Regions from separate parts of the Pseudomonas sp. LB3P81 genome, predicted to be linked through region 1. Evidence: predicted binding sites of a transcription regulator. Region 1 holds the regulator's gene; each other region holds the start of a gene.

Region 1 (10,502 bases):
CGCTCAAGGCTTTTTGGGTGGAGATTTCAGGGCGTATTTTATATTCATGATGATAACCAGTAACTTTGAAGGGTATTTTTCTAGGGCGAATATAATTAAACAGTTTCATAATGGAAAATCGCCCATTAGGATCTCTTCTGTTTATCGGGTCTCCCAGGCAATACCCATAAGAATTCATCCCGCCTTTGCTAAACGGACTCAAACTATCCGGGCTATTAAATCGCATCAACACCGGATTAAATGCCCGATGCCCATTCCCCAGCAAATAACACCCCGTCACCGGGTCCGCTCCTTCACCGTTGAAGCCGAGCAGACTGAGTAATGCATTCAAATACGGATAGTAGCCATAGGGTGAGTAAACCAGAGGCTGTGGTGGTTGGTTTGCGTTGAGTGTCCGCAACACCGAACGCTGCTCATCGGTGGCCAGCAGTGAAGTCTCGTGAGCGCCTCCCTCTATCCGTTGTTGCGCAAGCAATTGGTCGCCGCTTTGAACGATGGAGTAATGGATGGCGCCCTCGATTTCCGTGGCCAAACGGCTTTTGCAATAGAACCGCTGGCGCTCTGGCTCGTTCGGCAGCGCGTTGGCGACCAGCCGGTCGAGGGCGTCGTAGCGATATTGGCAGAGCAGGGTTTCGCCCGGCGATTGCATGAATGAATGCTCCGTAGGTCCGAAGTGCAGGCGTTCAGTATCGGCGGTAGCGCATGGCGTGGGTACTAGCAGAACTGATAGGTTCGCTGACGTTGGTCCGTTCGATTAGCTCCTCGCCTAAGTCAGATCAGCGGCGCGATTCTTCAGAAGTGCGCTGGCAGTTCTGGCCTCTTCGCGAGCAGGCTCGCTCCCACAGTGAATGTGTGTCGAACGCTGATTTCGCGGTGAGCCTGGATCATGGTGGGAGCCTGCTCGCGAAGCGGCCAGATCAGGCAACACAAATCTCCCTCGATACCCCCCCCCTGTTCCAACCCCCCCGCAAAAGTTGGAAGGCTTCTTGCAGTACCCGCTCTGCGCCTGCTTCGGGCGTCAAAAGTTTGCTTTAAAGGAACGGGGAAAATCGGTGGATCGCTCTCAGTTACTCAACAGTGCCCGCACTAACGTCGCCGACCTGAGTCGGGGTAATTTGGGTGTGCCGCTGTTGCTGCTGGTCATGCTGGCCATGATGATGCTGCCGGTGCCGCCGTTCCTGCTGGACGTGTTCTTCACATTCAACATTGCGCTGTCGATTGTCGTGTTGCTGGTCTGCGTCTACGCCTTGCGGCCGCTGGATTTCGCGGTGTTCCCGACCATTTTGCTGGTGGCAACGTTGTTGCGGCTGGCGCTGAACGTGGCCTCCACGCGAGTGGTGATGCTCCATGGCCAGGACGGCCATGCCGCTGCCGGTAAGGTGATCCAGGCCTTTGGCGAGGTGGTGATCGGCGGTAACTACGTGGTCGGTATCGTGGTCTTCGCGATTTTGATGATCATCAACTTTGTCGTGGTGACCAAGGGCGCCGGGCGGATTTCCGAGGTGAGCGCGCGTTTCACCCTCGATGCAATGCCCGGTAAACAAATGGCGATCGACGCCGATTTGAACGCCGGCCTGATCGATCAGAACCAGGCCAAATTGCGCCGGATGGAAGTGGCCCAGGAGGCCGAGTTCTATGGTTCCATGGACGGTGCCAGCAAATTCGTGCGCGGTGACGCCATCGCCGGTTTGCTGATTCTGTTCATCAACCTGATCGGCGGTATGGCGGTCGGTATCTTCCAGCACGGCATGACCTTCGGCGATGCCGGCAAGGTTTACGCGCTGCTGACCATCGGTGACGGTTTGGTGGCGCAATTGCCATCACTGCTGTTGTCCACTGCCGCCGCGATCATGGTGACCCGTGCTTCCGGTTCGGAAGACATGGGCAAGCAGATCAATCGCCAGATGTTCGCCTCGCCCAAGGCGCTGGCTGTCGCGGCGGGTTTGATGGCGGTGATGGGCCTGGTGCCCGGCATGCCGCACTTCTCCTTTCTGAGCATGGCGGCCCTCGCGGCCGGTGGCGCGTACCTGTTCTGGAAGAAGCAGAACGTCGTCAAGGTTCAGGCCTTGCAAGAGGTCAAGCGTCAGCAGGAATTGCTGCCATCGCCGGCTCGCGCGCAGGAAACCAAGGAGCTTGGCTGGGACGATGTGACCCCGATCGACATGATTGGCCTGGAAGTCGGTTATCGCCTGATTCCGCTGGTGGATCGCAATCAGGGTGGTCAGTTGCTGGCGCGGATCAAGGGCGTGCGCAAGAAGCTGTCCCAGGATCTGGGTTTCCTGATGCCGACTGTGCATATCCGTGACAACCTCGACCTCGCGCCAAGTGCTTATCGACTGACCCTGATGGGGGTGATCCTGGCCGAAGCGGAGATTTATCCGGATCGGGAGCTGGCGATTAACCCGGGTCAGGTCTACGGTTCGCTCAACGGGATTACCGCCAAAGATCCGGCTTTCGGGCTGGAAGCGGTCTGGATCGAAATCAGCCAGCGTGCGCAGGCGCAATCCCTCGGTTACACCGTGGTCGATGCCAGTACAGTAGTGGCAACCCACTTGAACCAGATTCTGTACAAACACTCCAGTGAGCTGATCGGTCACGAAGAAGTGCAGCAACTCATGCAATTGCTGGCCAAAAGCTCGCCGAAACTGGCCGAGGAGCTGGTGCCTGGCGTGGTGTCGTTGTCGCAGCTGCTCAAGGTTCTCCAGGCGTTGCTGGCCGAACAGGTGCCCGTGCGGGACATTCGCAGCATCGCCGAGGCGATCGCGAACAATGCCGCCAAGAGTCAAGATACTGCCGCGCTGGTGGCCGCGGTGCGCGTCGGCGTATCCCGTGCAATCGTCCAAAGCATTGTAGGGACTGAGTCGGAGCTGCCAGTTATTACTCTTGAGCCAAGGTTGGAACAAATATTGCTCAATAGTCTTCAGAAGGCAGGACAAGGCTCGGAAGAGGGCGTTCTGCTGGAGCCAAGCATGGCCGAAAAACTGCAACGCTCGTTGATCGAAGCGGCGCAGCGTCAGGAAATGCAAGGTCAACCGGTGATTCTGCTGGTGGCCGGTCCGGTTCGCGCGATGCTGTCGCGATTTGGCCGACTGGCAGTCCCGGGTTTGCATGTGTTGGCTTACCAGGAAATCCCTGACAACAAGCAAGTGACCATCGTTGCGACTGTAGGGCCCAACGGCTGAGGTAGTGGTTTATGCAAGTTAAGCGTTTTTTCGCCGCCGATATGCGTCAGGCCATGAAGCTGGTTCGTGATGAGCTGGGCGCTGATGCCGCCATCATTGGCAACCGCCGGATCGCCGGTGGTGTGGAGCTGACGGCCGCCCTCGATTACAAACTGTCGGCGCTGGCCCCGCGTGTTCCGAACATGGAACTCGAGGACGAGCTGCGCAAGACCCAGTCGCGGATCGTGACCGCCCAGGCCGAACTGAGCCTGCGTAGCGAAGGCGAGAGCGACAAGGCCACCAATCGCCAGTTGTTCGCCGGTCTGCCGCTGACTGCCGCCGAACCGCTGATCGAACCGACTTACACCGAACCCCGTCGTGCAGCGCCGGCCCCTGCGCCAGCCGCAGGCGGTGTCGATCCGCGGGCTTTCGACTCGATGCGTTCCGAGCTCAACAGCCTGCGCGAGCTGATGGAAGTACAACTCGGCTCCCTGGCCTGGAACCAGCTGCAAGGCAGCCGTCCGGCCCAGGCCAACCTTTGGCGTCGCCTGCAGCGCATCGGTTTGTCCGGACCGTTGTCCCGCGATCTGCTGGAAATGATTACCGACATTGAAGAACCTCGTCAGGCCTGGCGCATGTTGCTGGCGCACCTGGCGCGGATGATCGCCACACCGGAAGTCGAGCCGCTGGAAGAGGGTGGTGTAATTGCCATGGTCGGTCCTGCCGGCATGGGCAAGACCACCACCCTGGCCAAGCTCGCGGCCCGTTACGTGCTCAAGTATGGTGCGCAAAACATCGCGCTGGTGAGCATGGACAGCTACCGCATCGGCGCTCAGGAACAACTCAAAACGCTCGGCCGGATCCTCAACGTGTCGGTAACGCACGTCGATCCGGGCCAGTCCCTGGTGCAGGCGCTGGACCCTTTGCTGCGCAAACGCGTGGTGCTGATCGATACCGCAGGCCTTCAGGCCAGCGATCCGGCACTGCGCATGCAGCTCGAAAGCCTGGCCGGTCGTGGTATCAAATCAAAAAATTATCTGGTTCTGGCAACCACCAGCCAGAAACAGGTTTTAACCGCCGCTTATCACAGTTACAAGCGCTGCGGGCTCGCTGGCTGCATCCTGACTAAACTGGATGAGACGGCAAGCCTGGGCGAGGTGTTGAGCCTGGCAATCAGTCATGAGTTGCCGGTGGCTTACCTGACCGATGGACCTCGGATTCCGGATGATTTGCATCTGCCGCGTCGTCATCAGTTGGTCAGCCGCGCCGTCAGTGTGCAAATGCAGGAAGAACCCAGCGAGGAAGCCATGGCTGACATGTTCGCTGACATTTACCACAGTCCGACCAAGCAGGTCGGCTGAGGTGACAATGAATAGTTTTTGTACCTACATCGATGGTCTGCCATGCATTGTTCAGTTGATGAACGCGCAGCCAGTAATGTGGCCTCCGTCTATGCAAGACAAGGTAAAGAAATAACATGGGCAGCATGCATCCCGTACAGGTGATCGCGGTGACCGGCGGCAAAGGTGGCGTCGGGAAGACTAATGTGTCAGTGAACTTGTCCCTGGCTCTAGCTGAGCTCGGCCGGCGCGTCATGCTGCTGGACGCCGATCTGGGGCTGGCGAATGTCGACGTCCTGCTGGGACTGACACCCAAACGTACCCTGGCCGACGTGATCGAAGGCCGCTGTGAGCTGCGCGACGTGTTGTTGCAGGGGCCCGGTGGCATCCGCATCGTCCCGGCGGCGTCCGGCACTCAGAGCATGGTGCATCTGAGCCCGGCGCAGCATGCCGGCCTGATCCAGGCGTTCAGCGATATCGGCGATAACCTCGACGTCCTGGTGATCGACACCGCTGCGGGTATTGGTGAGTCGGTCGTCAGTTTCGTTCGCGCCGCGCAGGAAGTCTTGCTGGTGGTCTGCGACGAGCCGACCTCGATCACCGACGCCTACGCACTGATCAAACTGCTTAACCGCGACTACGGCATGAACCGCTTCCGCGTTCTGGCCAACATGGCCCAGAGCCCGCAGGAAGGTCGCAACCTGTTCGCCAAGTTGACCAAAGTCACGGATCGCTTCCTCGACGTCGCCTTACAATACGTCGGTGCGGTGCCGTACGACGAAAGCGTGCGCAAGGCCGTTCAGAAGCAGCGTGCGGTTTATGAAGCTTTCCCGCGTTCCAAGTGCTCCCTGGCCTTCAAGGCCATCGCACAAAAGGTCGATACCTGGCCGCTGCCCGCCAACCCGCGTGGGCACCTGGAGTTTTTCGTCGAGCGCCTCGTGCAACAAACGGCAGGACCCGTGCTATGACAGCCAGCGGTTACAATCTTTACAAGAAGTCGGCGCGTGACGCGCAGTACGAGCTGATCGAGCGTTACGCGCCACTGGTCAAACGCATTGCTTACCACTTGCTGGCGCGTTTGCCGGCCAGTGTCCAGGTCGAAGACCTGATCCAGGCCGGCATGATCGGCCTGCTTGAAGTATCGACCAAATACGACGCCAGCAAAGGCGCGAGTTTCGAGACTTACGCGGGCATTCGAATCCGCGGCGCGATGCTCGATGAAGTCCGCAAGGGGGACTGGGCGCCACGTTCGGTCCACCGCAATACCCGCATGGTCAGCGACGCAATTCGCTCGATTGAAGCTAAAACCGGTCGTGACGCTAAAGATCACGAAGTTGCGGCCGAACTCCAATTGAGTCTCGACGATTACTACGGGATTTTGAACGACACCCTGGGCAGCCGGTTATTCAGTTTCGACGATCTGTTGCAGGACGGCGAACACGAAGGGCTGCACGAGGATGGCGCGAGTGCTCATCTCGAGCCGTCACGCGATCTGGAAGATGAACGCTTCCAGGCGGCGCTGGCGGACGCGATTGCCAATTTGCCGGAGCGTGAGCGACTGGTGTTGGCGCTGTACTACGACGAAGAGTTGAATCTCAAGGAAATCGGTGAGGTCCTGGGGGTCAGCGAATCTCGGGTCAGCCAGTTACACAGCCAGTGCGCGGCCCGTTTGCGGGGGCGTTTGGGGGAGTGGCGAGCGCGCTGAAGGCAGTGTGGGGACACTGCGAACGTGGCTGGTGTGGTGTTGAACTGCGCCGGTTTCGATCTGTTGTGCTCCAGACAGTCATTGAGTGCTTTGCCGGATTGATTGAAATGGCGCGTCCAGGTGCTGGGCGCGTTTAAGACTGCTTGGAGGTCGAATTGGACAAGAACATGAAAATCCTCATCGTTGATGACTTCTCAACGATGCGGCGGATCATAAAAAACCTGTTGCGTGACCTTGGGTTCACCAACACGGTCGAGGCCGACGATGGCACTACTGCCATTCCGGTTCTCAACAGCGGAAGCATCGACTTTCTGGTAACGGACTGGAACATGCCTGGCATGACCGGTATCGATCTGCTGCGTCACGTGCGCGCCGATGAAAAGCTCAAGCACCTGCCGGTGCTGATGGTGACCGCTGAAGCCAAGCGCGAGCAGATCATCGAAGCGGCCCAGGCCGGTGTTAACGGCTATGTGGTCAAACCCTTCACGGCCCAGGCGTTGAAAGAAAAAATCGAGAAGATTTTCGAACGCATCGGTTGAGAAACTGCGCCACGGGGGAGCTATGGACCAAAAAGAATCTTCACAGGGCAATTTTGAATCGACCCTGAAAAAACACGCGGTCGAACTGGTCGAAAGCCTTGAAAAAGGCAAGTTCGGCGACGCTGTACAACTGATCCATGAGCTCAATCAGACCCGTGACCGCGGCCTGTATCAGGAAGTGGGCAAGCTCACCCGCGAGCTGCACAGCGCGATCGTCAATTTCCAGATTGACCCGCACATGCCGCAAGCCGAGGAAGTGTCGCAGATCACGGATGCCACCGAGCGTCTGGGTTACGTTGTGAAACTGACCGAGGCTGCTGCCAACCGCACCATGGATCTGGTCGAAAACTCCACGCCGCTGGTCAACAGCCTGAGCAATGAAGCCCAGGCGCTGAGCACGGACTGGGGGCGGTTCATGCGTCGCGAGGTCGGGGCTGAGGAGTTCCGCGAACTGGCACGGCGTGTCGACGGTTTCCTGACACGCAGCAGCGTGGACAACCGCGCGGTGTCGAGCAACCTCAACGACATTCTGCTCGCTCAGGATTACCAGGACCTCACAGGTCAAGTGATCAAGCGTGTGACCCAATTGGTCACTGAAGTTGAAAGCAACCTGCTCAAGCTCGTGCTCATGGCCAGTCACGTGGACCGCTTTGCGGGCATCGAACATGACCGTGAAGCGATGCTTGCTGAAAAAGATCCGCAAAAACATCTCTCTCAGGGTGAAGGTCCGCAGATTCATGCCGATAAAAGAGAAGACGTTGTGTCCGGTCAGGACGATGTGGACGATTTGCTATCCAGCCTAGGGTTTTAGAATTTTAGGTATTTTAGGTTTTTAGACCTGTTAGGAGCACACCCTTAATGAGCTTCGGCGCCGATGAAGAGATCCTTCAGGATTTCCTGGTTGAGGCCGGCGAGATTCTTGAGCAACTGTCCGAACAACTGGTCGAGCTTGAAAGCCGACCGGATGATGCGGACTTGCTCAATGCAATTTTTCGCGGTTTTCACACTGTAAAAGGGGGCGCCGGCTTCCTCCAGCTCAACGAGCTGGTGGAGTGCTGTCACATCGCCGAGAACGTGTTCGACATCCTGCGCAAGGGTGAGCGTCGCGTCGACCCGGAATTGATGGACGTGGTTCTCGAAGCGCTGGACGCGGTGAACAGCATGTTCAGCGAAGTCCGCGAACGCAGCCCGATCACGGCTGCCACGCCTGAATTGCTTGCAGCCCTGGCCCGTCTGGCCGAGCCGCAATCCGCCGATCAAGCCGCGCCTGTGGCTGAAGTGGTGGAAGAACCGGCTGCCGAAGCCGATTCGGGCGACATCACCGATAGCGAATTTGAACAACTGCTGGACTCGCTGAACGCCGTCAAGGCTCAGGCCGAGGCGCCGGCGGCTGCTCCGGTTGCAGCTTCCGATGCTGCGGCCAGCGACGAAATCACCGATGCAGAATTCGAGTCGTTGCTCGATCAACTGCACGGCAAAGGCCAGTTCGCCGTCGACGCGGTAGCTGCGCCTGCTGCACCGGCTGCCCCGAAAGCGCCAGGCGACAGCTCCGACATTACCGACGACGAGTTCGAAGCCCTGCTCGATCAGTTGCACGGCAAGGGCAACTTTGCCGTCGACGCGCTGGAATCGGCGATTGCTTCGGTCCCGGTCGCCGCTGCGCCCATCGCCAAAGCGGCTGGCAGCGATCTGATCTCGGATCACGAGTTCGAATCGCTGCTCGACGAATTGCACGGTAAAGGCAAGTTCACTGAAGTCGGCACCGGTTCTGCCGCTTCTTCGGTAGCGGCGCCCGTCGCCAAAGCCCCGGCACCTGTCGCCAAGGCGCCCGAGCCAAAAGCCGAAGCACCGAAGCCTGCCGCCGCTGCACCGAAGCCTGCCGCCGCTGCACCTGCCCGTGCACCGGCCGCGCCACCTGCGGAAAAACCGGCCAGCGAAGCCGAGACCACCGTGCGGGTCGACACCGCGCGTCTCGATGAAATCATGAACATGGTCGGCGAATTGGTTCTGGTGCGTAACCGCTTGGTTCGCCTGGGCGCCAACAGCGCCGATGAAGCCATGTCCAAGGCCGTGTCGAACCTTGACGTGGTCACGGCCGACCTGCAAACCGCGGTCATGAAGACCCGGATGCAGCCGATCAAGAAAGTCTTCGGGCGCTTCCCGCGTCTGGTTCGCGACCTGGCTCGCCAGCTCAAGAAAGAGATCAACCTGGAACTGGTCGGCGAAGAAACCGACCTCGACAAGAACCTCGTCGAGGCCCTGGCCGACCCGCTGGTCCACTTGGTGCGCAACTCGGTCGACCACGGTATCGAAGAGCCGGCCGATCGCGAAGCGATGGGCAAGCCGCGCAGTGGCAAAGTGATTCTGTCCGCCGAACAGGAAGGCGACCACATCCTGCTGTCCATCTCCGATGACGGCAAGGGCATGGACGCTGACGTGTTGCGCGGCATCGCGGTCAAGAAAGGTTTGATGGACAAGGATGCGGCGGACCGTCTCAGCGAGTCCGACTGCTTCAACCTGATTTTCGCCCCGGGTTTCTCGACCAAAACCGAGATCTCCGACGTGTCGGGTCGTGGCGTGGGCATGGACGTGGTGAAAACCAAGATCGCCCAGCTCAACGGCACCATCAACATCTACTCGACCAAGGGCAAAGGCTCGAAGATCGTCATCAAGGTGCCGTTGACCCTGGCGATCATGCCGACGCTGATGGTCATGCTCGGCAACCAGGCGTTTGCGTTCCCGCTGGTGAACGTCAACGAGATCTTCCATCTCGACCTGTCGCGCACCAACGTGGTGGACGGCCAGGAAGTGGTGATCGTGCGGGACAAGGCGCTGCCACTGTTCTACCTCAAGCGCTGGCTGGTCAGCTCCGCCGCTCACGAAGAGCAGCGCGAAGGCCATGTGGTGATCCTTTCGGTGGGCACCCAGCGGATCGGCTTCGTCGTCGATCAACTGGTCGGCCAGGAAGAAGTGGTCATCAAGCCATTGGGCAAAATGCTCCAGGGAACCCCGGGCATGTCCGGCGCCACCATCACCGGTGACGGCCGCATTGCGCTGATTCTCGATGTTCCGAGCATGCTCAAGCGTTACGCCGCACGGCGTATTTGATTCTGGGGGGAGCGGGGCGACTGAGCCTCGCCCCCGCCTAACGGAGTGTTTATGGTAGTCAAAGTCCTGGTGGTGGACGATTCGGGGTTTTTCCGCCGCCGCGTCTCGGAAATTCTTTCAGCGGATTCGAATATCCAGGTCGTCGGTACGGCGACCAACGGAAAAGAGGCGATCGATCAGGCGCTGGCCCTCAAGCCGGACGTGATCACCATGGACTACGAGATGCCGATGATGGATGGCATCACGGCGGTGCGGCACATCATGCAGCGCTGCCCGACGCCGGTGTTGATGTTCTCCTCGCTGACGCACGAAGGCGCCCGGGTCACTCTGGATGCGCTGGACGCAGGCGCGGTGGATTTCCTGCCGAAGAATTTCGAAGACATCTCGCGCAATCCCGAGAAGGTCAAGCAACTGCTGTGCGAAAAGATTCTCAGCATTTCGCGCAGTAACCGTCGTGTCAGCGCTTACAGTGCACCGGCACCCGTCGCCACGCCAGCTCCGACCCCTGCGCCTTCCAGCGTCAGCAGTTATGGCAGTAGCGCGCCTGTTCGTCCGGCACCTATCCCGGCTCGTGCACCTGCGCACGCACCGTCGTCGCCAGCGCCGAAACGCAAAGCCTACAAGCTGGTTGCCATCGGCACCTCCACCG
Region 2 (10,502 bases), 2.8 Mb from region 1:
TGACCAGCGCGATTACCTACGCCAACGACGACCTCATCAAAATCTGCGGATACAGCCGCGAGGAATTGCTGGGCTCGACGCACAACCTGCTGCGTCACCCGGACATGCCGGCGGCGGCTTTCGCGCATATGTGGCAGACCCTCAAAAGTGGCCGTTCGTGGATGGGGCTGGTGAAGAATCGCTGCAAGAATGGCGATCACTATTGGGTGAGCGCCTATGCCACGCCGGTGACGCAGAACGGTCAGACCGTGGAATATCAGTCGGTCCGGACCCGGCCCTCGGCGCGGCAGATCGAAGCCGCGGAAACAGCCTATACACACCTTCGCGACGGTCGGGTGCCGCTGTTGCAGCGTCTGCCTGTGCTCGCACCGGGTTTGAAAGTGGCGGCGCTGTTCAGCGCGATGTTGGCCTGCGTGGTGGGCGTCGAGGCGTGGCTGAACCCTTCGTCAGCGGTTTTCGGAGTACTGGCGTTTGTCGTGGGCAGTGGTTTGGCGGCGCTCGGAACCGGAGTGATGTTGCGCCCACTGAAGGCGTTGACCGAGCGCGCCCGGCAGATTGCCGACAACCCGTTGAGTCAGGCTATTTACACCGGTCGCCGGGATCAGTTCGGTCAGATCGAGTTTGCCCTGCAGATGCTCGAGGCTCAGACCGGCGCGGTGGTGGGGCGCATCGACGATGCGTCGCAGCGCCTGGCCGGGCATGCGGCGGAACTGGTCGACCACTTGCAAAGCAGTCATAGCAGCACGCTGGGCCAGCAGGCTGAAACCGATCAGGTGGCGGCGGCGATTCATCAGATGTCCGCCAGCGTGGCTCAGGTCGCCAGCCATGCGCAGCAAGCGTCCCAGGCGGCCGATCTGGCCGGCAGCGAAACCCGCGAAGGTCATCAGCTGGTGAGCGAGAGTCGCCAGGCAGTCTTGCGTCTGGCCGAGGAACTGGCGCACGCCACCGAGGTGATTCATCAGTTGGAAGGGCACAGCAGCGAGATTACCGGAGTGTTGGAAGTGATTCGCAGCATCGCTGAGCAAACCAATCTGCTGGCCCTCAACGCGGCCATCGAGGCGGCGCGCGCCGGGGATGCCGGGCGCGGGTTTGCGGTGGTGGCCGACGAAGTGCGGGGCCTGGCCCAGCGCACCCAGCAATCGACCAACGAGATTCAGCGCATGATCAGCACCCTGCAAAACGGCACGCGGGACGCGGTGGTGGTGATGCAGCAAAGCAGTGAGCAGGTGCAAAACAGCGTCGACCAGGCCCGACGCGCCGCCGACGCGCTGGACACAATCAGTCGGCGGGTCAACCAGATCACCGAAATGAGCCTGCAAATTGCCTCGGCGGTGGAAGAGCAGAGCACCGTTAGCGAAGACATCAACCGCAACATCAGCAGCATTCGCTCCGCCTGCGAAGTCACGGTGAGCGAGGGCCGGCAAAGCCAGACCAACTCCGAGGACGTGGCGGAGCTGGCGGGGGATTTGCGGCAGTTGGCGCAGGAGTTCTGGCGAGAACGCCGTTAAGCCGCGCGCAACGAAATGAACGCGTAGTTGAGCGGCGTCTCGGAGGTCACCTCTGCGCCGGCCGCCAGCACTTGCCCGGCGATGTCGTCGCCGGACACGTGGAACTGCCAGTCACTGCCCGAACCCGTCAGCGGTTGTTGCGCCACCTGATCAATGACCGTGGCAAACGCGGTCATGTCCGGTAGATACGCGGTGAATCCATCACCCTTGAGCGCTGTAGTCCGAATCCCCAGCAACGCGCAGATCGCATCCTTGGTGCGGATGTCATCGCGATCCGCCTGACGGGAGCGCTGGATAAGTCCTTCGAGTTCCTGATCGGCCAGTTCACCGCCAACGATCAGCTCCGGGCCTTTTTCCCACGACTCAGGCGGACAGTCCTTGATCGCCTTGTTGAGTGGAATGTGTGGATTGATTTCCATCGGATAGATACGGCACACCAGCGGCCGGCGCTCGTAGATGCTGCAGAGGTTGTCTTCGTCAAGATTCCGGCAGGGCCCGACGTTGTACGCCGCAAACGTGATTGCCACGCAGGCATCGGTGGCGCCGCTTTGAACCACCACCGAACGGCGTTTGGCATGTTCGCGTTGCTGCACCGGCAAACCCAGGCCATTGACCAGGAAACCTTCCACCAGCACGATCACCTGGCCGCCGTCGGCCGCCCACATCCGGGCTTCTGTCAGGGTCAGGGGCACGTGATGGTCATGGCAGCATTTGCCACAACCTACGCAGGAAAACGTCGTATTCATCGAAGGATCAGTCGCCTGTCTGGGCTCGAAACGGCGACAGAATGCCACCGCGAAGGTGTGCGTCGAAGCAAGTTATGCGCCATTCATTGAGATTTGGCGGGTAGGCGAATGGAGTCCCATTCGGTCACGTAGGCGGTTTTGCTTTTTTTGTTGTAGAGGCACAGCTCGGTGCCTTGCTGGCCTTTCATGTGTTTTTGAGGGTATCGGCCTTGCAGGAGCACGGCGGTGTAGTCGACACGGTCGTCGAACTGTGCGGCTTTGCCAACGGGGAAGGCGTCTTGCAGGCCGCTGGCCTTGATGCAACTGGCGAGCATGGCTTTGTCGAAGGCGGCCCAGGCTTCAGGACTGGAGGCTTGGGTTTGGGTGGCGAGGGTGGTGAGGCAGAGGAAGGTGAGGGTGGTCGCTTTCATAGTTCAGGCATCCTTGGGCATGTATGGACCGAGTATGCCTGACGGTATGAGGTTGAATGTGTCGGCCTCTTCGCGAGCAAGCCCGCTCCCACAGGTACGGTGATCACCTGTGGGAGCGGGCTTGCTCGCGAAAGCGGTGGGTCAGGCCGGCACCTGCTCCCGGCGGACCACATACATCCCGGCACTTTCATACAACCGCTGCGCCCGAACGTTGTCTTCCAGCACCTTCAAATCCACAAACCCTTCGCGGCGGTGCTGAAACACATTGAACGCATTCAACAGCAATGCCCGACCCAAACCCCGTCCCTGAGCGCGCGGGTGCACCACCAGATTCTTGATGTAGGCACTCGTCCAGCACTGGCACACGCCAACGATACCGTCGGTATCCAGAGCGATGAAGCACAGTGAAGGATCGTACTCGGGATCGGTTTCGAATCGCTGTTGCCAGGTATCCAGCGCCGGCACGCGACCGCCACCCTCCAGGTAACCCAGCGCCATCAGGCGATGAACGTCTTCTGCCAATTCGGGGCGATATTCGCTGAGGACGATTCCCTGAGGCCAGGTGATTGCGGGCGCAACCTCAGCCAGGTTGCGCCGCATCAGAAAACAAAAGGCCTCGGCCAAACTCAATGACCTTGTTCGGCGACCGCCTTGGCCGCTTCGATCAGGCACTTGGTCAGCTCCGGCGAGGAGAACTTGGTCAGCACTGCATTGGCCCCGGCAAGGCGTGCCTTTTCGCTGTTCATCGCGCTGTCCAGCGAGGTGTGCAGCAGCACATACAGGTGCGAGAAATCCGGGGTTTCGCGCAAGGTGCGGGTGAAGGCGTAGCCGTCCATCTCCGACATTTCGATGTCCGAGACGATCAGGTTGATCTGCTGGGCGGTGCCTTGCAGGTCCAACAGGCAGTCGATGGCTTCCTTGGCGCTGCGCGCGGTGTGGCATTGCAGGCCAAGGTTGCGCAGGGTGTGCACCGATTGTTGCAACGCGACCTGACTGTCGTCGACCACCAGAATCCGCGCATTGCCCAGTACTTCGGCGTCTTCCATGCTCAGTTCGGTCGGGGCCATTTCGATCTGCACCGGGGCGATGCCGTGGATGACTTTTTCAATGTCCAGCACCTGCACCAGCGTGCCGTCGACCGAGGTCACACCGGTAATGTACGAACGCACGCCGCCAGAGCCGAAGGGCGGTGGACGGATGTCGGTAGTCAGGCAATGGACGATCTTGCTCACGGCCTGAACGTGCAGGCCCTGCTTGGAGCGGCTGACGTCGGTGACGATCAGGCAACCACCGTTAGGGTCTTCCAGTGGCCGCTCGCCAATGGCGCGGCTGAGGTCGATCACCGACAACGACGCGCCGCGCAGGGTGGCGATGCCTTTGACGTTGGGGTGCGACTCCGGCAGCCTGGTCAGCGGCGGGCAGGGGATGATTTCACTGACTTTGAGCAGGTTGATCGCCATCAGCTTGCCACTGCGCAAGGTAAACAGCAGAAGCGAAAGTGAGTCTGCGCGGGCTTTGGTGGAGGACATAAATACCTTCTGTGGAAAAAGGTGATGGGCGAATGGAAAGTCGCCAAAAGCTATCGATGCCGGGTTATCGACTTGTTGGGGTCAGGCTTTAGGCCAAATACCTTTCGGCGGTCAAACAGTGAGCCCCTGTGGCGAGGGAGCTTGCTCCCGCTGGAGTGCGAAGCGCTCCCAAATCTGGCACCTCCCTCTATCAGGCATTACCATTTTTCGACTGCTTCGCCCGAGCGCGGATCGGCCGGCGGGAGCAAGCTCCCTCGCCACAAGGGGTACTACTTCAAACCCAATCGCTTGGCCATCCGCCCAAGATTCGCCCGATCCAGCCCCAGCTCCCGCGCCGCGCTAGCCCAGTTGTTATGGTGTCGCTCCAGGCAAGCGCTGATCAATTGCCGTTGGTAACTTTCTGTCGCCTCACGCAAATCCCCCGACACCAACGCCACAGGAGCCGCAGCCGGTTGTTCGGCCACCACTTCTACGCCGCCATTGGGCAAGTCCAGATCCGCCGCACTCAAGCTTAGAATCTTCGGCCGTTCCTTGCAGTTACCCAGCGCTTTCAACGCGCTGCGACCAATCAAGTGCTCCAGCTCTCGCACGTTACCCGGCCAGTCATACGCGAGCAACGCGGCCTGGGCATCGCTGTTCAGGCGCAGGCTGTTGAGGCCCATGCGTGAGCGGTTCTGCTCCAGGAAGAAACCGCTGAGCAGCAGCACATCCCGCCCGCGATCCCGCAGGGCCGGCACCAGCAGCGGGTAAACGCTTAAACGGTGATAGAAATCGGCACGGTAACGGCCACTGCGCACTTCTTCGGCGAGGTCGCGATTGGTCGCTGCGATGAGTCGCACGTCGACCTGATGTTCCTTGTCCGAACCCAGCCGCTGCAGCTGACCGCTTTGCAGCACGCGCAGCAATTTGGCCTGCACGGTCAGCGACAGCTCGCCGACTTCATCGAGAAACAGCGTGCCGCCATTGGCCAGTTCGAACTTGCCACGGCGATCGCTGGTCGCTCCGGTAAAGGCGCCGCGCACATGGCCGAACAGTTCGCTTTCCACCAGCGTGTCCGGCAGCGCGGCGCAGTTGAGGCTGATGATCGGCTTGTCGGCCCGGGGCGAGGCGGCGTGAATCGCCTGGGCCACCAGTTCCTTGCCGACCCCGGTTTCCCCGGTGATCAACACGGTCAGGTCGCTGCCGCCCACCAGGCTGATTTCTTCCACCAGCCGTTTGTGGGCCTTGCTCTGGCCGATCATCTCGCGGTTCTGCTGACCGCTGGCCTGACGGTAAACCTCGGCGCGCTGATGTTCGTCTTCGACACGATTGGCCAGCCGTTCGATGCGCTCGGCGGCATTGACCGTGGCGGCGGCGAGGCTGGCGAAGGCTTGCAGGGCGTCCAGTTCGATCGGTTCGAAGCGCTCCGGGTCGAGCGCATCGAGGGTCAGCAAGCCCCACGGGCGCTCGTCGACAAACAGCGGGCAGCCTATGCAGTCATGGACTTCAAGATGTTCATGGAGACCATCGACCAGCCCGTCGTAAGGGTCGGGCAGGTCGCTGTCGGCGGCAAAACGGGTCGGGCCGGGACTGCTGAGCAGCGCTTCGAAGCGCGGGTGTTCGCTGACCTTGAAGCGTCGGCCGAGGGTGTCGGTGCTCAACCCGTCCACAGCCAGCGGCACCAGCCATTCACCATCGAGGCGCAACAGTGCGGCGGCGTCGCAGGGGAGCAGGGCACGCATGGCTTCGAGCAGGCGCCGATAGCGCTCGCCTTCGGGGAGTTCGCGGGACAGGTCCGAGACCAGGGGAAGCAACGTTGTGAGCAGGGATTTTGCAGTCATAGTGACTCCATGTAGTCGAGATGACTATAAGTCAGGCTGTGTCGTTATGACTATAATGTTTTTAACTTGTTGATTTTAAACAATTAAATAAATGGCATGGAAACTGATAAGGATAGGGCGACCAGTTAGAAAACTAGGAGTCACCTTATGCTTAGCGTTCAAGATCGTGCAATCGTCAAATCCACCGTGCCGTTGCTGGAAAGCGGAGGCGAAGCATTGATCACGCATTTCTACCGCATGATGCTCTCCGAATACCCGGAGGTCCGCCCGCTGTTCAACCAGGCTCACCAGGCGAGCGGCGATCAACCCCGCGCCCTGGCGAACGGCGTGTTGATGTATGCGCGCCACATCGACCAGCTCGACCAGTTGGGCGACCTGGTGGCCAAGATCATCAACAAGCACGTGGCCCTGCAAATCCTCCCGGAACACTACCCGATTGTCGGCACCTGCCTGTTGCGGGCGATTTCCGAGGTGCTGGGTGACGAGATCGCCACGCCGGAAGTGATGAACGCCTGGGGTGCAGCCTACGGTCAATTGGCCGAGATCCTGATCGGTGCCGAAACCAGCATCTACGACCAGAAAGAGCAGGCACCAGGCGGCTGGCGCGGGGCGCGGGAATTCATCGTCGCGGCCAAGGTCGAGGAAAGCGCGGAAATCATTTCGTTCTACTTCGAGCCGGCTGACAAAGGCCCGATCCTTGCCGCCGAACCCGGCCAGTACATCGGTATGAAACTGATCCTCGATGGTGAAGAGATTCGTCGTAACTATTCGCTGTCGGCCCTGGCGAACAAAGGCCAGTACCGCATCAGTGTCAAACGTGAGGCGGGCGGTCGTGCCTCAAACCATCTGCACGATCAACTGCATGTCGGCGCCAGTATTCAGCTGTTCCCGCCATCGGGTGAGTTCATCCTGACCGACAGCGACAAACCGTTGGTGCTGATCAGTGGCGGCGTCGGTATCACCCCGACCCTGGCCATGCTCGAAGCAGCGTTGAAAACCAAACGGCCGGTGCACTTCATCCACTGCGCACGCAACGGCAGCGTTCACGCCTTCCGTGACTGGATTGATGGATTGGCCGAGCGTCACCCGCAACTCAAGCGCTTCTATTGCTACAACGAAGATGACGGCGTGAGCCCGGCGGCGCACAAGGTCGGGTTGTTGAGTCAGGAGCAACTGGGCGAGTGGTTGCCGCAGCAACGCGATCTGGATGCCTACTTCCTGGGGCCAAAAGGCTTCATGGCGGCGGTGAAGCGTCACCTGAAAGCATTGGGTGTGCCGGAGAAGCAAAGTCGTTACGAGTTCTTCGGCCCGGCTTCGGCATTGGAATAATCGCTACAGCCGGGTGATCTGTGGCGAGGGAGCTTGCTCCCGCGGACCGGTCCGCGCTCGGGCGCAGCAGTCCCATCTTTGGGGCCGCTTCGCGACCCAGCGGGCGCAAGCTCCCTCGCCACAAAATAATTCAGCGTCCCTCAGCCCTTCAATTCCTTCAAATGCTTGTACACCGTCGCCCGTCCCATGTTCAGCACGTTCGCCACATAGTTGGAGGCGCTTTTGCCCTTGAAGGCGCCTTCGGCGTGCAGGGCCAGCACCAGTTCGCGTTTGTGGTCGCGGGTCAGCAGGTTCAGGCTCAGTTGACGTTCGCGCAGCCAGCCGTGGAGGAAGGTGTTGATGCGCTCCTGCCAGTCATCGCGAAACAGTGAATCGGGTTGCGGAATCAGCTTGCTCGGCGACAGGAACAGGTCCAGTGCTGCCTTGGCATTTTCGAACAGCGAAATATTCAGATTGATGCACAGCACGGCCAGTGGATGACCGTCGCTGTCGCGCAGGACGCTGCTCAGGCTGCGAATCTTCTGACCATCCCAATTGAGTTTTTCGTACGGACCGATGTTTCGTTCGCTGATGTCATCGCTGAGCATGTCCTCCAGCGCGGAGTCGTCACCCACTTCCCGTTTCGACAGGTTGTTGGCGATGTAGTCGACCGTCTGTGTGCGCAGATCGTGCAGCACCACCTCGGCGTGGGGGAAGAACAACGTGGCGATGGCATCGGCAATCGCTCGGAAGTTGTCCAGGGCCGGGTCTTTTACAGGTGCGTTCATTCAGTGGAGCTCCAGGCAGCGTCAGCGCCCTGCAAAAAGGGCGCTGGAAGTTTGCCGCAATCGTGTTGGCACGTCACCTGAGAACGCGGATCAGCCCAGGCGAGCGGGGGAGAGCATCCCGGCATCCAGACCGAAACGCGTGAGTTGCTCGGGCAAGGCTTCGCCGCGCACCAGTGCGGCGCTGGCCTGGCCCATGGCGGGCGAGGTCTGGATGCCGTAACCGCCTTGCGCTGCCACCCAGAACAAGCCGGGCACCTGCAGATCGAAACCGGACAGCAAATCGCCATCGGACACGAAGCTGCGCAGGCCGGCCCAGGTGCGGGTCGGACGGCGGATGGTGAGGGTGGTGGCTTCTTCGATTTGGTAGATGCCCATGGCGATGTCCAGTTCTTCGGGCTGCACGTCGTGCGGTTCCACCGGGTCGGCGTTGGCCGGTGAGCCGAGGAACATGCCGGCGTCGGGCTTCATGTAGAACGACTCGTCGAGGCTGACCAGCATCGGCCAATGGTGGATGTCCACGCCCTCGGGCCCGGCAAAGATGAACGCCGCGCGGCGCTTCGGTTGCAGGCCCAGCGGTCGGGCGCCGGCCAGTTCGCCGATCTTGTCGGCCCAGGCACCGGCGGCGTTGATGATGACCGGGGCGCTGAAGGTCTGGCCGTTGGTTTGAACCTGCCACAGGCCTTCGGCATCGCGGGTCAGGCTCAGGACTTCGCTGTCGGTGTGCACTTCACCTTTATTGCGCCGGATGCCGCGCAGGTAACCCTGGTGCAAGGCGTCGGTGTCGATGTCGCTGGCGGTCGGGTCGTAGATCGCGCCGTGGACTTTTTCCCGGCGCAGGATAGGCAGGCGCGTGCAGGCTTCGTCGGCGCTTAGCCGTTGCATCTCGGGCACCGTGGCTTTGGCGCTGAGGTATTGATTGTTCAGCTCGACTGGATCGCCGGTGAAATCCACGGTCATCTCGCCGCGCGGGGTCAGCAGCGGGTGTTCGCAGAAACCGGCGGGAGGGGCGTCGAAGAAATCGCGGCTGGCCTGGGTCAGCGCCCGGACTTGCGGTGTTCCATAAGCAGCGGTGAATAGCGCGGCCGAACGTCCGGTGGAGTGATAGGCCGGATGGGATTCGCGTTCGAGCACAATCACGCGGGCGTGCTGCGACAGCCAGAAACCGGTGGAAGCGCCGGCTATCCCGCCGCCGATGATGATGAAGTCTGCCTGGCTCATGAACGTCTCCTGTCGAGCGCAAATGCCAATGGTGTCGGTGCCCCCCTGTAGGAGCTGTCGAGTGAAACGAGGCTGCGATCTTTTGATCTTGCCTTTTAAAAGCAAAGTCAAAAGATCGCAGCCTCGTTTCACTCGACAGCTCCTACAAGGGGTTGTGGTGTCAGGGGTGTAGTCGGTAAATGGCATTGGCCAGCGCGATGTCTTCCAGGCCCAGGCCGATGGAGCGGAAGAACACGTGACGGTCATAACCGGGGCGCTGGACTTTTTCGCTCAGCAGATCGGGCAGGTCGCCGACAATCAAGCGCTTGTCCCAGCCATGTTGCTCACCGGCAATCAGCATTTCGCCCGCCGATCCCGGGGTGGTCAGACGATAGTCGCAGAACACCTGCATGTCATTGAGGCTCTGCGGCGGCACTTCGTGGGCCCGTGGCGCGTTGGTGCTGATGGAGGTGATCAGTGCTGGTTTGCTCAGGCTGGACGGGTCGATCACAGGTCCCGCGGAGGAAGTGCAGAGCATGATCACGTCGGCGTCCTGAACGGCTGCGTCGCGATTGTCGACAAGGGTCAGGCGTGGATCGAGGCTTTTGATCTGTGCCAGCGCTTCAGGACTGAGGTCGCTCAGGTTCGGCGAGTAAAGGTTGATGCCTTGCCAGTCGCGCAGGCCTTTGACGTAATGCAGGTGCGCCAGCGCAACCTTGCCACTGCCGATGATCGCCAGACGTTTTGCATTCAGCGGGGCGAGGGCGTCGACGGCGACAGCGGTGGTCGCCGCGGTGCGCGCGGTGGTCAGTTCGCCGGCATCGCACAGCAGTAGCGGCTCGCCGGTCTGCATCGACATCAGCAAGGTCCACGCGGTCACCAGCGGGCCTTGTTCGCGCACGATGTAGGGCGACGTCTTGACCCCGTAAACCCCATCTTCGGCCAGCACACCCAGGTAGTTAATGAAATCGCCGGCACCCTTGGGAAATTCCACCAGTTGCTGCGCCGGTTGCACCGCCTGCCCGGTGGCCAGGTCGCGGAACAGCTTGCGCAGGATCTGCGGCACGTCGACCTGTGCCAACAGTTCGCGGGCCTGGGGTTGGGTGATCACATAAGGCGTGCTGGACATGGTCGGCTCCGGGAGCTGAAAGTAAACTAATTTGTCTATTATGGACTTTTTGTTATGTGAGGCAAGC
Region 3 (10,502 bases), 3.3 Mb from region 1:
AGCGCCTTGAGCGTCTGGAGCAGCGCAAGACGTTGCTCAAGCCGATCCTGCAGGCCCTCGATCGCGGTAAACCGGTCGAAGTGCTCAACGCCTGCATCGCGCTGTGCAAACAGGACATCCGCTATTCGCCGCTGTGCCTGCGCTACCGCGCCGATGCCTTGCGTGACTTGAATCAGAATGAGGCGCTGGAGCGACTCTACGACGGCATCATTGCCGATCGGCCTTTGCCGTGGGCGTTTGCCGGGTTGGGCAAGTTGCTGTTCAAGCGCGGTCAGGTCAGTCAGGCCAAAGGCGTCTACGAAAAAGCCCTGAAAGTGTTCCCGATGATGCCGGCGCTGTACGACGGCATGGCGGATGTGCTGGTCGCAGAAGGCGACAGCAAGGCCGCGCAGCAGGTGTTGGAAGAGGCCATTCGTCTGTCGCCGCTGGCCGTGCGCCGGCAAGCGCTGCTGGGCAAGTTGGCGATGGCCAACGAAGATTTCGACACGGCGTCCAAGGCTTATCGACAGGCGGTCAGCCAGGGCGCCCAGTCACGCTTCAAGGACGCGGAAAGCAATCTCGGTCTGGCCCATGCCTTAATCAGCAAGGGCAGCGAAAAAGGCCTGGATACCCGCACGCGGCTGGAGATCAACACCACGCTGAGTGCCGTGGCCAAGGAAAACCCGTCTGACCCGGGCCTGCAGATTCGTGCGCGGCTGATGAAGGCCACCAGCCTGCTGCTCAACGATGCCGAAACCGCGGAGAAACTCACCGAGCAAGCCATGTTGCGCCTCGATGGCATGGAGCAGTTCATGAGTGCCGAAGCGGCGCTGTTGGTGGCCAAGCAGTTGCAAATGCTCGGGCAGGCCGACGCCGGTGCTTCGATGCTGAAAAACTGCGCAGAAATCTACGGCGATGATCCGACGGTGATGAAGGGCATCGCCAAGCTGACCGACGACCCAACCATCCTCAACTCCGGCAACGATGCGGCGGAGCTCAACCGTCAAGGCGTGCGGGTGTACAAGACGGGCAACCTGGTGGAGGCGCGGGCGGTGTTCCGCAAAGCCCTGGCGCTGCAACCGAAAAACATCAGTATCGCGCTGAACATGGCGCAGTCGCTGCTGCACGGCACCGACACTAGCGTGCCGTCGGCGGAACTTGAAGAATGTCGGGCCTGCCTGAAAACGGTCGGCCTGATGCCCGACACCGACGCGCGGAATGCGCGTTATCAGAAACTGAAAATCAAGGCGTTCGGCGCATGACCCAAAACGACCCGGCACTGGATTTCTCCACGGTGATTGCCTCCACCGTGCACGACATGAAGAACTCGCTGGCGATGTTGATGCAGGCCCACAGCCAATGGCTGGCGCGCTTGCCCGACCCGGCGCGGCATACCCCGGAGCAGGGCGTGATCGAATTCGAGTTTGCCCACCTCAACGGCATGCTCGTGCAGTTGCTGGGGCTGTACAAACTCGGTGTCAATCAGATGCCGTTGCAACCGGCCTACCATGAACTGGATGACTTCATCGAAGCGCAACTGGCCTGCCATCAAGACGTGTTCGCCAGCCGCGGCATCATGGCGACTTATGAAGTGGACCCATTGAGCCCGCTGGGTTTCTTCGACCGGGAGTTGATTGCCTCGGTGTTGGGCAATTGCATCAACAACGCCATCCGTTACGCCCGCCACGCGGTGTTGATCAGCGTCAGCGATGAGGCCGGGCAACTGGTGCTGACGATCAACGATGATGGCGACGGCTATCCGGCGCAGATGATCGAGCGTCAGGCCGATTACGTGCAGGGCATCAACCACAGCAGCGGCAGCACCGGCCTGGGTCTGTATTTCGCCGGGCGGATTGCCGCGTTGCATCAGCGCAACGGCATCGGTGGACGCACCGAAATCAGCAATGGCGGCTCGTTGGGCGGCGGCGTGTTCAGCCTTTACCTCCCGTAGGAGCTGCCGAAGGCTCGGGCCGCGTTCGGACGATCTTTTGATTTTCGAGCATGGCACCGGAAGATCAAAGATCGCAGCCTTCGGCAGCTCCTACATTTTTGTGTGCAGTGCTTGATATTCCGAACAGGCGGAGCCTATTTTGTACGGTCGCCGTTCGCGGCTTGCACAACAACAAAGGATTGCGTCATGACTACCGATGGCCAACGTTCACTCGCGCAGCGACTGACGGGCATTGATGAGATTGAATGTGTTACGCCGGACCTGAACGGCGTGCCCCGTGGCAAGGTCATGACGGCCGAGGGGTTTCTCGAGGGGCGGCGTTTGCAGATGGCGCGGGGTGTGCTGCTGCAATGCATCATGGGCGGATATCCGCCAGCGCGTTTTTACGGCAGCGATGACGGCGACCTGGCGCTGGTGCCCGATCCTGCGCAGATTCACCGCCTGCCCTGGAGCCAGCAACCACGAGCCTTCGCCATTTGCGATGCCGACGAGCTGACCGGCGAAAGCTCCCGTCTGTCGACCCGCGGCCAACTCAAGGCCGTCATCGCGCGCTACGCGGCACTCGGCTTGGCGCCGGTGGTGGCGACCGAACTGGAATTCTTTGTCTTCGCACCCAATACCGACCCGACACAACCCTTCCAGCCGCCGCTGGGCCTGGACGGTCGGCGCGAGGCTGGCCATTCGGCATTCAGCGTCAGCTCCAACAACGGTCTGCGCCCGTTCTTCAGCGAAGTCTACGAATGCATGGCGGCTCTGGGTCTGCCTCGCGATACGTTCATGCACGAGATGGGCGTCAGCCAGTTCGAGATCAATCTGCTGCACGGCGATCCGCTGCTGCTGGCCGATCAGACGCTCCTGTTCAAGCATCTGCTCAAGGAAGTCGCGCTCAAGCACGGCCTCACCGTGGTCTGCATGGCCAAGCCGCTGGCGCACACACCGGGCAGTTCGATGCACATTCACCAGAGCATCGTCGAGATCGGCAGCGGGCGTAACGTGTTCAGCGACGCGGCCGGTGAGCCGACAGCCACCTTCCGTCACTTTATCGGTGGCCAGCAGGCCGGGATGGCGGATTTCACTGCGTTGTTTGCGCCGAGCGTGAACTCTTATCAGCGCTTGTGCCATCCGTTCGCGTCACCGAATAATGCCTGCTGGTCCCACGACAATCGTGCGGCCGGTTTGCGTATTCCGGCCAGTTCGCCGGCCGCTCGTCGGGTCGAGAACCGCTTGCCGGGGGCGGATGCCAACCCGTATCTGGCGATTGCCGCGAGCCTGGCGGCGGGGCTGTACGGTATTGAAAACGAGCTGGAGCCAAGCGCAGCGATCCAGGGTGAATTCGAGGTGCCGGATAATCTTTCGTTGCCGTGTACCTTGCATGCCGCTCTCGAACGTCTGAAACGTAGCCAATTGGCGAAGGAACTGTTTGGCAAGGAGTTCATCGAAGGCTACGTCGCTTCGAAGACCATGGAGTTGACCAGCTTCTATGATGAAATTACGCCCTGGGAGCGCCGTGTTTTAGCCGCCCAGGCCTGACGAACCTTCGTCTTCGGGCTATCTTTTCGGATAGCCCGTTTCTCACCGCAAGGAGCCGCTCGGAACGCCGATGCGCCAAATCTGGAAACCCTTTCGAGCGCTGTATTTTGCCTCGCTGATGATGTTGATCGGCTCGGGCTTGCTGAGTACTTACCTGGGCTTGCGCCTGGCGGCCGACCATGTCGACAGCCTGTGGGTCGGTGCGTTGATGGCGGCCAACTATTTCGGCCTGGTGCTGGGCGGCAAGATCGGTCACCGGTTGATTGCCCGGGTCGGGCATATCCGGGCCTATTCGGCCTGCGCCGGGATTGTCGGCGCGGCGGTGCTGGGCCATGGTCTGGTGGACTGGTTGCCTGCCTGGATATTCCTTCGGGTCATCGTCGGCCTCGGCATGATGTGCCAGTACATGGTCATCGAAAGCTGGCTCAATGAGCAGGCCGAAGCCTCGCAACGCGGGACGGTGTTCAGCGGTTACATGATCGCGTCCTATCTGGGGCTGGTGCTGGGTCAACTGATTCTGGTCATGCACCCGGCGCTCGGTCTGGAGCTGTTGATGCTGGTCGCCCTGTGCTTTGCCCTGTGCCTGGTGCCGGTGGCCCTGACCCGGCGGATTCACCCGGCGGCGCTCCACCCCGCGCCGATGGAGCCGCGATTCTTCATCAAACGCGTACCGCAGTCGTTGAGTACGGTGCTGGGGGCGGGACTGATCATCGGTTCGTTCTACGGTCTGGCGCCGCTGTATGCCTCGCAGCAAGGGTTGTCCACGGAGCAGGTCGGTCTGTTCATGGGTAGCTGCATTTTTGCCGGCCTGCTGGTGCAGTGGCCGTTGGGCTGGTTGTCCGACCGTTATGACCGGGCACTGCTGATCCGCTGTTTTGCACTGGTGCTGGCGGTTGCCGCATTGCCGCTGGCGATCATGCAGCAGGCGCCGCTGCAGGTGTTGTTCGTCACCGGTTTTATCTGCTCGCTGGTGAAATTCTGCCTGTATCCACTGGCGGTCGCGTTTTCCAATGACCACGTCGAGGCTGATCGGCGAGTGTCACTGACGGCCATGTTGCTGGTGACCTACGGCGTCGGCGCCAGTATCGGGCCGTTGGTCGCCGGGGTGCTGATGAAGATGTTCGGCAGCCAGATGCTCTATGCCTTCTTCAGTTTCTTCGCGTTGGTGCTGGTGTGGCGAATCCGCCCGAAAGCGGTGACCAACCTGCATCAGGTGGACGACGCGCCGCTGCATCACGTCGCCATGCCGGACAGCATGTCGAGTTCGCCGCTGGTGGCTTGCCTTGATCCACGGGTCGATGAACAAGTGGTGCAGGATCAGATGCACAACCCGATCAACCCTGAGCCAAGTCCTGAGCCGGAGGCGGAGACAGAAAAAACGTCGCCTCCAGAAGATCCTGACACGGGGCGCGAGCAAAGCTTCACCGAAGCCAGGCCTTAAAACCGGAGGCATAAAAAACGGGCAGTCACCGCAAGGGACTGCCCGTTTTTTATTGACGCTCGTATTACATGTCGTCTTTGTCGAAGCGCCGTGCTTCACGCTGAAGCTGATAGACGAACCGTTCGACCTGACGTTGCACCAATCCGCTCATGTTATGAAAGCGTATGCCGGCGAAGGTGGTGGAGATTCTTTCTTCGAAGTGCAGGTAGCGCAGTTCGACCGGTGCCGTCATTTTGCCGAAGGGCAGGGCGGCGGCGAAGCGGTCGTAGACCTGACCCAGTTGCAGGCTGCCGGTAATGTCGCCGTCGAAGCGCAACTTGCAGCCGGTGGCGGAAATATCCAGCAACTTGCCGCTGATCGGTGCCTTGAGCTTTTCACCGTCCAGATCGACGTTGACCAGTTGCGCCAGCTTCAAGGCTGCGCGGAAGGCATTGCGGCGCTGGTGATAGACCACTTCATCCGGCAGGGGGCCGCGATAGCAGCGACTGTCACCGGATTCGTCGATGGTCAATTGACCGTTGCTTTCCCAGGCAATGCGCACGCCTTCGTGAAAGCCTTCGACCCTGAACGGTTCGCCGGCCAGCAGGAAGCGTTCGCCGTCACGCGGGATCATTTCGTCGAGCGCGATGGTGCGACTTTCACGGTTCACGTCCACCAGATAGCTCTGGAAGCGCTGAGTGCGCTCATGGAACGTGATGATCAGCGGGTCATGGCTGTCTTGCAGTTGGCGCAGGTTGCCGGAGATTTCCAAAGGCGTGGTAAGCACCTTGGGTGGCTGCGGGGCATCTTCCGCGTTTAAGGCATTGGACACGGTTCATCAATCTCCAGACAAAATATGACTACGGCTGGCCAGCATATTGCCAGCATGTTGCGAGTCTTGATAGGGCGTGGTCATTTGCAGGCTCAAGCCTGACTGAGCGGGCGCGGCTTCGCAAGCTTGGCGGTTGATCCGCGGGCATCATAAAGTGCCGGCGGTTCGCCGCCGGTGAGGATTTTCAACTGATTGGCCGTGGCAGCCTGCTGGACCAGGATCGACTGGCCATTATTGCCGTTCGCCGCCTGGCATTGAGCCAGAAGATCGGTCAGTACATCGCTCTGCGCCAGCAACTCTTCGCCAATGCTCGAATGGCTGGCCAGTTGCTCCAGACCGTTGCGATTGACCGGCAGATTGAGACTGGCGAGGATTTCACTGCGCTTGCGGCCATGCTGTTCGAGCTGAATGATCAATGCCTGTTTCTGCGCCAGAATTTCTTCCAGCAGAGGCATGTCACGACCGTGCAAGGCGAGGGACTCGGTTTGCAGTAACTCCAGCAAGTGTTGCGCTGGAGCAAAGTCGTCGGTGATCAGTTGCAGTAAATTAGTGTCGTGCATGGCTGGCCTTGGGGTTTAAGCGTCCAAAAGCCTGGCGCGGGCCGTGGCCTAGCGCTGGGCTTCGAAGTTGAGCAGTTTGCTGGCTACACGGCTGCTGTCGACTTTGTAGCTGCCATCGGCAATCGCTGCTTTCAACTCGGCCACGCGGGCTTTGTCGACGGCAGGCTGATCGCGCAGCTTGTCAGTGACCTGTTGCAACTGTTGAGCCTCATGGCTGAGGTGTACCGATTCCCCGCTTTTGACGGTACTGGCCTGTTCGGCCGGGGTATTCAGCGGCGCGGATTTGCCGGCTTCGGCGGTTTCCTTGGCAGCGCTGGTACGTGTACTGCCCGTAAGTGACGAGGAACTGTTAAAACGGCTGAAATCGATGACCATGGTAAAAAACCTCTGAGTATTTGGACGCTTGCCATGTTTTCGGCTATCCCTGTGAAAACTTTAGACCCATTTATCAATGAGCCTGCATGCGCCAGCACTTCTTCCGCATGCGGCACAGTTTAGGGAACAGCCTCAGGCAACGCCACATCTTCAGAACAGGGATCTCACATAGACACTTCCACCTGGCCCGGCGCGGTGACTTGCGCCTTGATGACCCGCCTGGAATTGAGGTTTTTCACGCGAATCTGCTCGCTCATACCGCCGTTGGACAACGCTTCGCCGGGCATTCGCACGCTGAGCGTACCACTGCGGGCGGTGATCACGACCTGATCGCCTTTGCGAATGACTTCCGCCTGTTCGAGGTGAACGAGGGTAATCACCTGATCGGCGACCATTGGTCGGGTAAGTCGCTGGCCGATCGCCTGGTCGAGGGTCGTCAGGTAACCCTGGTTGATCAGGCTGATATCGCGTTCGCGCAAGAGCACGTCAGCGGGCTCGACAATGTCGGTGCGGCGCAGGGGCCGGGTGGTGGTCACGACGTCGCGAAACAGGCGGACTTGAGCGGGTACGAAGACCGTCCAGGGGGAGCTTCCCTCACAGCGAACCTTGACCGTAACCCGGCCCAGCGGCTTGGCCGGGCTCTCGAGGCTGGCTGTCAATTCCTTGTCGCACATGGGCATGCGCAGTCGCGGATCGAGCTGGTTGACCTGGATTTCGTAGCGACCTTCCGTTTGACTGGTCGCCAAATAGTCTTCAACGGTGAATTCAAGAAAGCCCTGGGTGACGCCGATAAGCATGTCAGGCAAGGTAACCGCGTCAGCAAGGGCAGGGTTGCCAGCGTTGAACAGGCAAACGGCCGACATCGCACAGAGCAATCTGCGGAAGGGTGATGTCAGGCGTCGAAAAAATGTCAGTTCTGTGTTCATAAGGGTTAAAAAGCAAGCGCCGTGCCGTTTAGTGATGAATGTGCGTCGCAACACACTTAGCGTTGGTGTAGGAGTCTGGGCATGGCTGGTGTAATGGATTCGGTAAACCAGCGCACGCAACTGGTAGGGCAGAATCGCCTGGAGCTGTTGTTGTTCCGTCTTGACGGCCAGCAGCTGTATGGGATCAACGTGTTCAAGGTTCGTGAGGTGCTGCAATGCCCCAAGCTGACCCTGATGCCCAAGTCCAGTCCTGTCGTGTGCGGTGTAGCAAATATCCGGGGAGCGACCATTCCGATCCTTGATCTGGCAATGGCGACCGGTTCCGGGGCGCTTAAAGATCAAAGCAATCCCTTCGTGATCATCACGGAGTACAACACCAAGACCCAGGGTTTCCTGGTGCGCTCGGTGGAACGCATCGTCAACATGAACTGGGAGGAGATTCATCCGCCTCCCAAGGGCACCGGGCGCGATCATTACTTGACGGCTGTGACTCGGGTCGACAATCAGTTAGTCGAAATCATCGACGTCGAGAAGGTCCTGGCTGAAGTGGCGCCGACACCGGAAGCGATTTCCGTCGGCGTGGTCGATGTCGAGACGCAGCACAAGGCGCTGTCGCTGCGGGTACTGACGGTCGATGACTCGTCGGTGGCGCGCAAGCAGGTCACGCGCTGCCTGCAAACGATCGGTGTTGAAGTGGAGGCGTTGAACGACGGTCGGCAAGCGCTGGATTACCTGCGCAAACTGGTCGACGAGGGCAAGAAGCCGGAAGAAGAGTTCCTGATGATGATTTCCGACATCGAGATGCCGGAAATGGACGGGTACACCCTGACGGCCGAAATCCGCAACGACCCTCGCATGCAAAAGCTTCATATCATCCTGCATACTTCGTTGTCGGGTGTGTTCAATCAGGCGATGGTCAAGAAAGTCGGTGCCGATGACTTCCTGGCCAAATTCCGTCCTGATGACCTGGCATCCCGGGTAGTCGACCGGATCAAAGCAGCAGACATCAGCTAGGGGCCTTCTGCCCCTGGCGGTTAACACGATTTAAGAGGCGGCATCATTGTCTACGGGTAATTTGGATTTCGAACAGTTCCGGGTCTTCCTGGAAAAAGCCTGTGGCATTTTGCTCGGTGAAAACAAGCAGTACCTGGTCTCGAGCCGTCTCAACAAACTGATGGAACAGCAAGGCATCAAGTCCCTGGGTGAGCTGGTCCAGCGCATCCAGACCCAGCCGCGCAGCGGTTTGCGCGAGATGGTGGTGGATGCCATGACGACCAACGAAACCCTGTGGTTTCGTGACACATATCCGTTTGAAGTCTTGAAGAACAAGGTGCTGCCCGAGTCCATCAAGGCAGCTCCCGGCCAGCGTCTGCGGATCTGGTCGGCGGCCTGCTCGTCGGGGCAGGAGCCGTATTCGCTGTCGATGTCCATCGACGAGTTCGAGCGGGTCAACATGGGCCAGTTGAAGATGGGCGTGCAGATCGTCGCCACTGATTTGTCCGGTACCATGCTGACCAACTGCAAGACCGGCGAGTACGACAGCCTGGCCATCGGCCGCGGTCTGTCGCCCGAGCGCCTGCAGCGTTACTTCGACCCAAAAGGGCCGGGGCGCTGGGCCATCAAGGCGCCGATCAAGAGCCGGGTGGAGTTTCGCTCCTTCAACCTGCTGGACAGCTACGCGAGCCTTGGCAAGTTCGACATCGTGTTCTGCCGCAACGTACTGATCTACTTCTCCGCCGAGGTGAAGAAGGACATCCTGTTGCGCATCCACAGCACGCTGAAGCCGGGCGGTTATCTGTTCCTTGGCGCATCGGAAGCGCTGAACGGTTTGCCGGATCATTACCAGATGGTCCAGTGCAGCCCGGGGATTATTTACCAGGCGAAGTGATGCAAAAGCGGCAGGCATAAAAACGGGAGTCCTTCAGGGCTCCCTTTTTTATGCCTGCCGCTTTTGCATCACGTAGGAGCTGCCGCAGGCTGCGATCTTTTGATCTTGATCTTGAAAAACAGGATCAAAAGATCGCGGCCTGCGGCAGCTCCTACAGGGGCGGCGCGCGATTCAGGAAAGCGGCAGAAAAGCGGCAGGCGGCGGAAACCCGTTGCCGCTTTTCTGGCATTGCCGCATTGCCCCTGCCCGCAAAGCCCCGGTTTATGGGGTTTTCTGAATTGGCACGCCGCTTGCTAAGTTCATCGTACGAAAAATCAGGTCACCCGAAGGTTTCCCGACATGAGCATCAGCTTCGATAAAGCGCTCGGTATCCACGAACAAGCCCTGGGCTTCCGCGCTCAGCGTGCCGAAGTTCTGGCCAACAACATTACCAACGCCGACACCCCGAACTACAAGGCTCGGGATCTGGACTTCTCGAAAGTGCTCGCCGAGCAGAGCGAGAAAACCAAAAACGGCACTTTCGCCTTGAACATGACCAACAGCCGTCATATCGAAGCAGAAGGCCTGGGCAATGGTGACGAGTCGCTGCTGTATCGCACGCCGATGCAACCGTCGATCGACCAGAACACCGTGGACGCTCAGCTGGAACAGTCGAACTACGCGGAAAACGCGGTCAACTTCCAGGCCAGCTTCACCCTGCTCAACAGCAAATTCAAAGGGCTGATATCCGCCCTGCGTGGAGAGTAAGTCATGTCTCTAGCCAGTGTTTTCAATATCGCCGGTAGCGGCATGAGTGCCCAGACCACTCGCCTGAACACCGTCGCCAGTAACATCGCCAACGCCGAAACCGTTTCGTCGAGCATCGACCAGACCTACCGCGCCCGTCACCCGGTGTTCGCCACCATGTTCCAGGGTGGCCAGAGCGGCGGCAGCGATTCGCTGTTCCAGAACCAGGACGCCGCAGGCCAGGGCGTGCAGGTGCTGGGCGTGGTCGAAGACCAGAGCAGCCTGGAAGCCCGCTACGAACCGAACCATCCGGCG

Evidence for each region. Region 1 encodes FliA, which starts transcription of late flagellar genes. Its sites were predicted from a motif close to CTAAAGTTTNNNNNNNNNNNGCCGNTAA; they were not measured.
Region 2: ACYZTL_RS20845 (chemotaxis protein CheW) is a predicted target of FliA. The motif match lies at 4,258-4,285, and genes of this name have one in related genera.
Region 3: flgM (flagellar biosynthesis anti-sigma factor FlgM) is a predicted target of FliA. The motif match lies at 6,684-6,711, and genes of this name have one in related genera.

Annotation. Positions count from the first base shown of each region.
Region 1 is NZ_JBUBVG010000001.1:1,702,704-1,713,205, reverse strand. It holds gene ACYZTL_RS07905 (RHS repeat-associated core domain-containing protein) at 1-649, opposite strand, end outside; gene flhA (flagellar biosynthesis protein FlhA) at 1,053-3,182, shown strand; gene flhF (flagellar biosynthesis protein FlhF) at 3,194-4,522, shown strand; gene fleN (flagellar synthesis regulator FleN) at 4,639-5,469, shown strand; gene fliA (RNA polymerase sigma factor FliA) at 5,466-6,206, shown strand; gene ACYZTL_RS07880 (chemotaxis response regulator CheY) at 6,374-6,745, shown strand; gene ACYZTL_RS07875 (protein phosphatase CheZ) at 6,768-7,556, shown strand; gene ACYZTL_RS07870 (chemotaxis protein CheA) at 7,604-9,853, shown strand; gene ACYZTL_RS07865 (protein-glutamate methylesterase/protein-glutamine glutaminase) at 9,905-10,502, shown strand, end outside.
Region 2 is NZ_JBUBVG010000001.1:4,489,470-4,499,971, forward strand. It holds partial or broken gene ACYZTL_RS20820 (PAS domain-containing protein) at 1-206, shown strand, start outside; gene ACYZTL_RS20825 (methyl-accepting chemotaxis protein) at 402-1,508, shown strand; gene ACYZTL_RS20830 (YkgJ family cysteine cluster protein) at 1,505-2,254, opposite strand; gene ACYZTL_RS20835 (hypothetical protein) at 2,338-2,664, opposite strand; gene ACYZTL_RS20840 (GNAT family N-acetyltransferase) at 2,806-3,264, opposite strand; gene ACYZTL_RS20845 (chemotaxis protein CheW) at 3,291-4,193, opposite strand; gene norR (nitric oxide reductase transcriptional regulator NorR) at 4,463-6,013, opposite strand; gene hmpA (NO-inducible flavohemoprotein) at 6,161-7,342, shown strand; gene ACYZTL_RS20860 (helix-turn-helix transcriptional regulator) at 7,483-8,109, opposite strand; gene ACYZTL_RS20865 (NAD(P)/FAD-dependent oxidoreductase) at 8,200-9,327, opposite strand; gene ACYZTL_RS20870 (ornithine cyclodeaminase family protein) at 9,488-10,435, opposite strand.
Region 3 is NZ_JBUBVG010000001.1:4,958,476-4,968,977, forward strand. It holds gene ACYZTL_RS23065 (response regulator) at 1-1,241, shown strand, start outside; gene ACYZTL_RS23070 (sensor histidine kinase) at 1,238-1,930, shown strand; gene ACYZTL_RS23075 (glutamine synthetase family protein) at 2,219-3,460, shown strand; gene ACYZTL_RS23080 (MFS transporter) at 3,531-4,901, shown strand; gene ACYZTL_RS23085 (flagellar brake protein) at 4,966-5,712, opposite strand; gene ACYZTL_RS23090 (flagella synthesis protein FlgN) at 5,805-6,272, opposite strand; gene flgM (flagellar biosynthesis anti-sigma factor FlgM) at 6,321-6,647, opposite strand; gene flgA (flagellar basal body P-ring formation chaperone FlgA) at 6,812-7,573, opposite strand; gene ACYZTL_RS23105 (chemotaxis protein CheV) at 7,655-8,587, shown strand; gene cheR (protein-glutamate O-methyltransferase CheR) at 8,634-9,461, shown strand; gene flgB (flagellar basal body rod protein FlgB) at 9,801-10,208, shown strand; gene flgC (flagellar basal body rod protein FlgC) at 10,212-10,502, shown strand, end outside.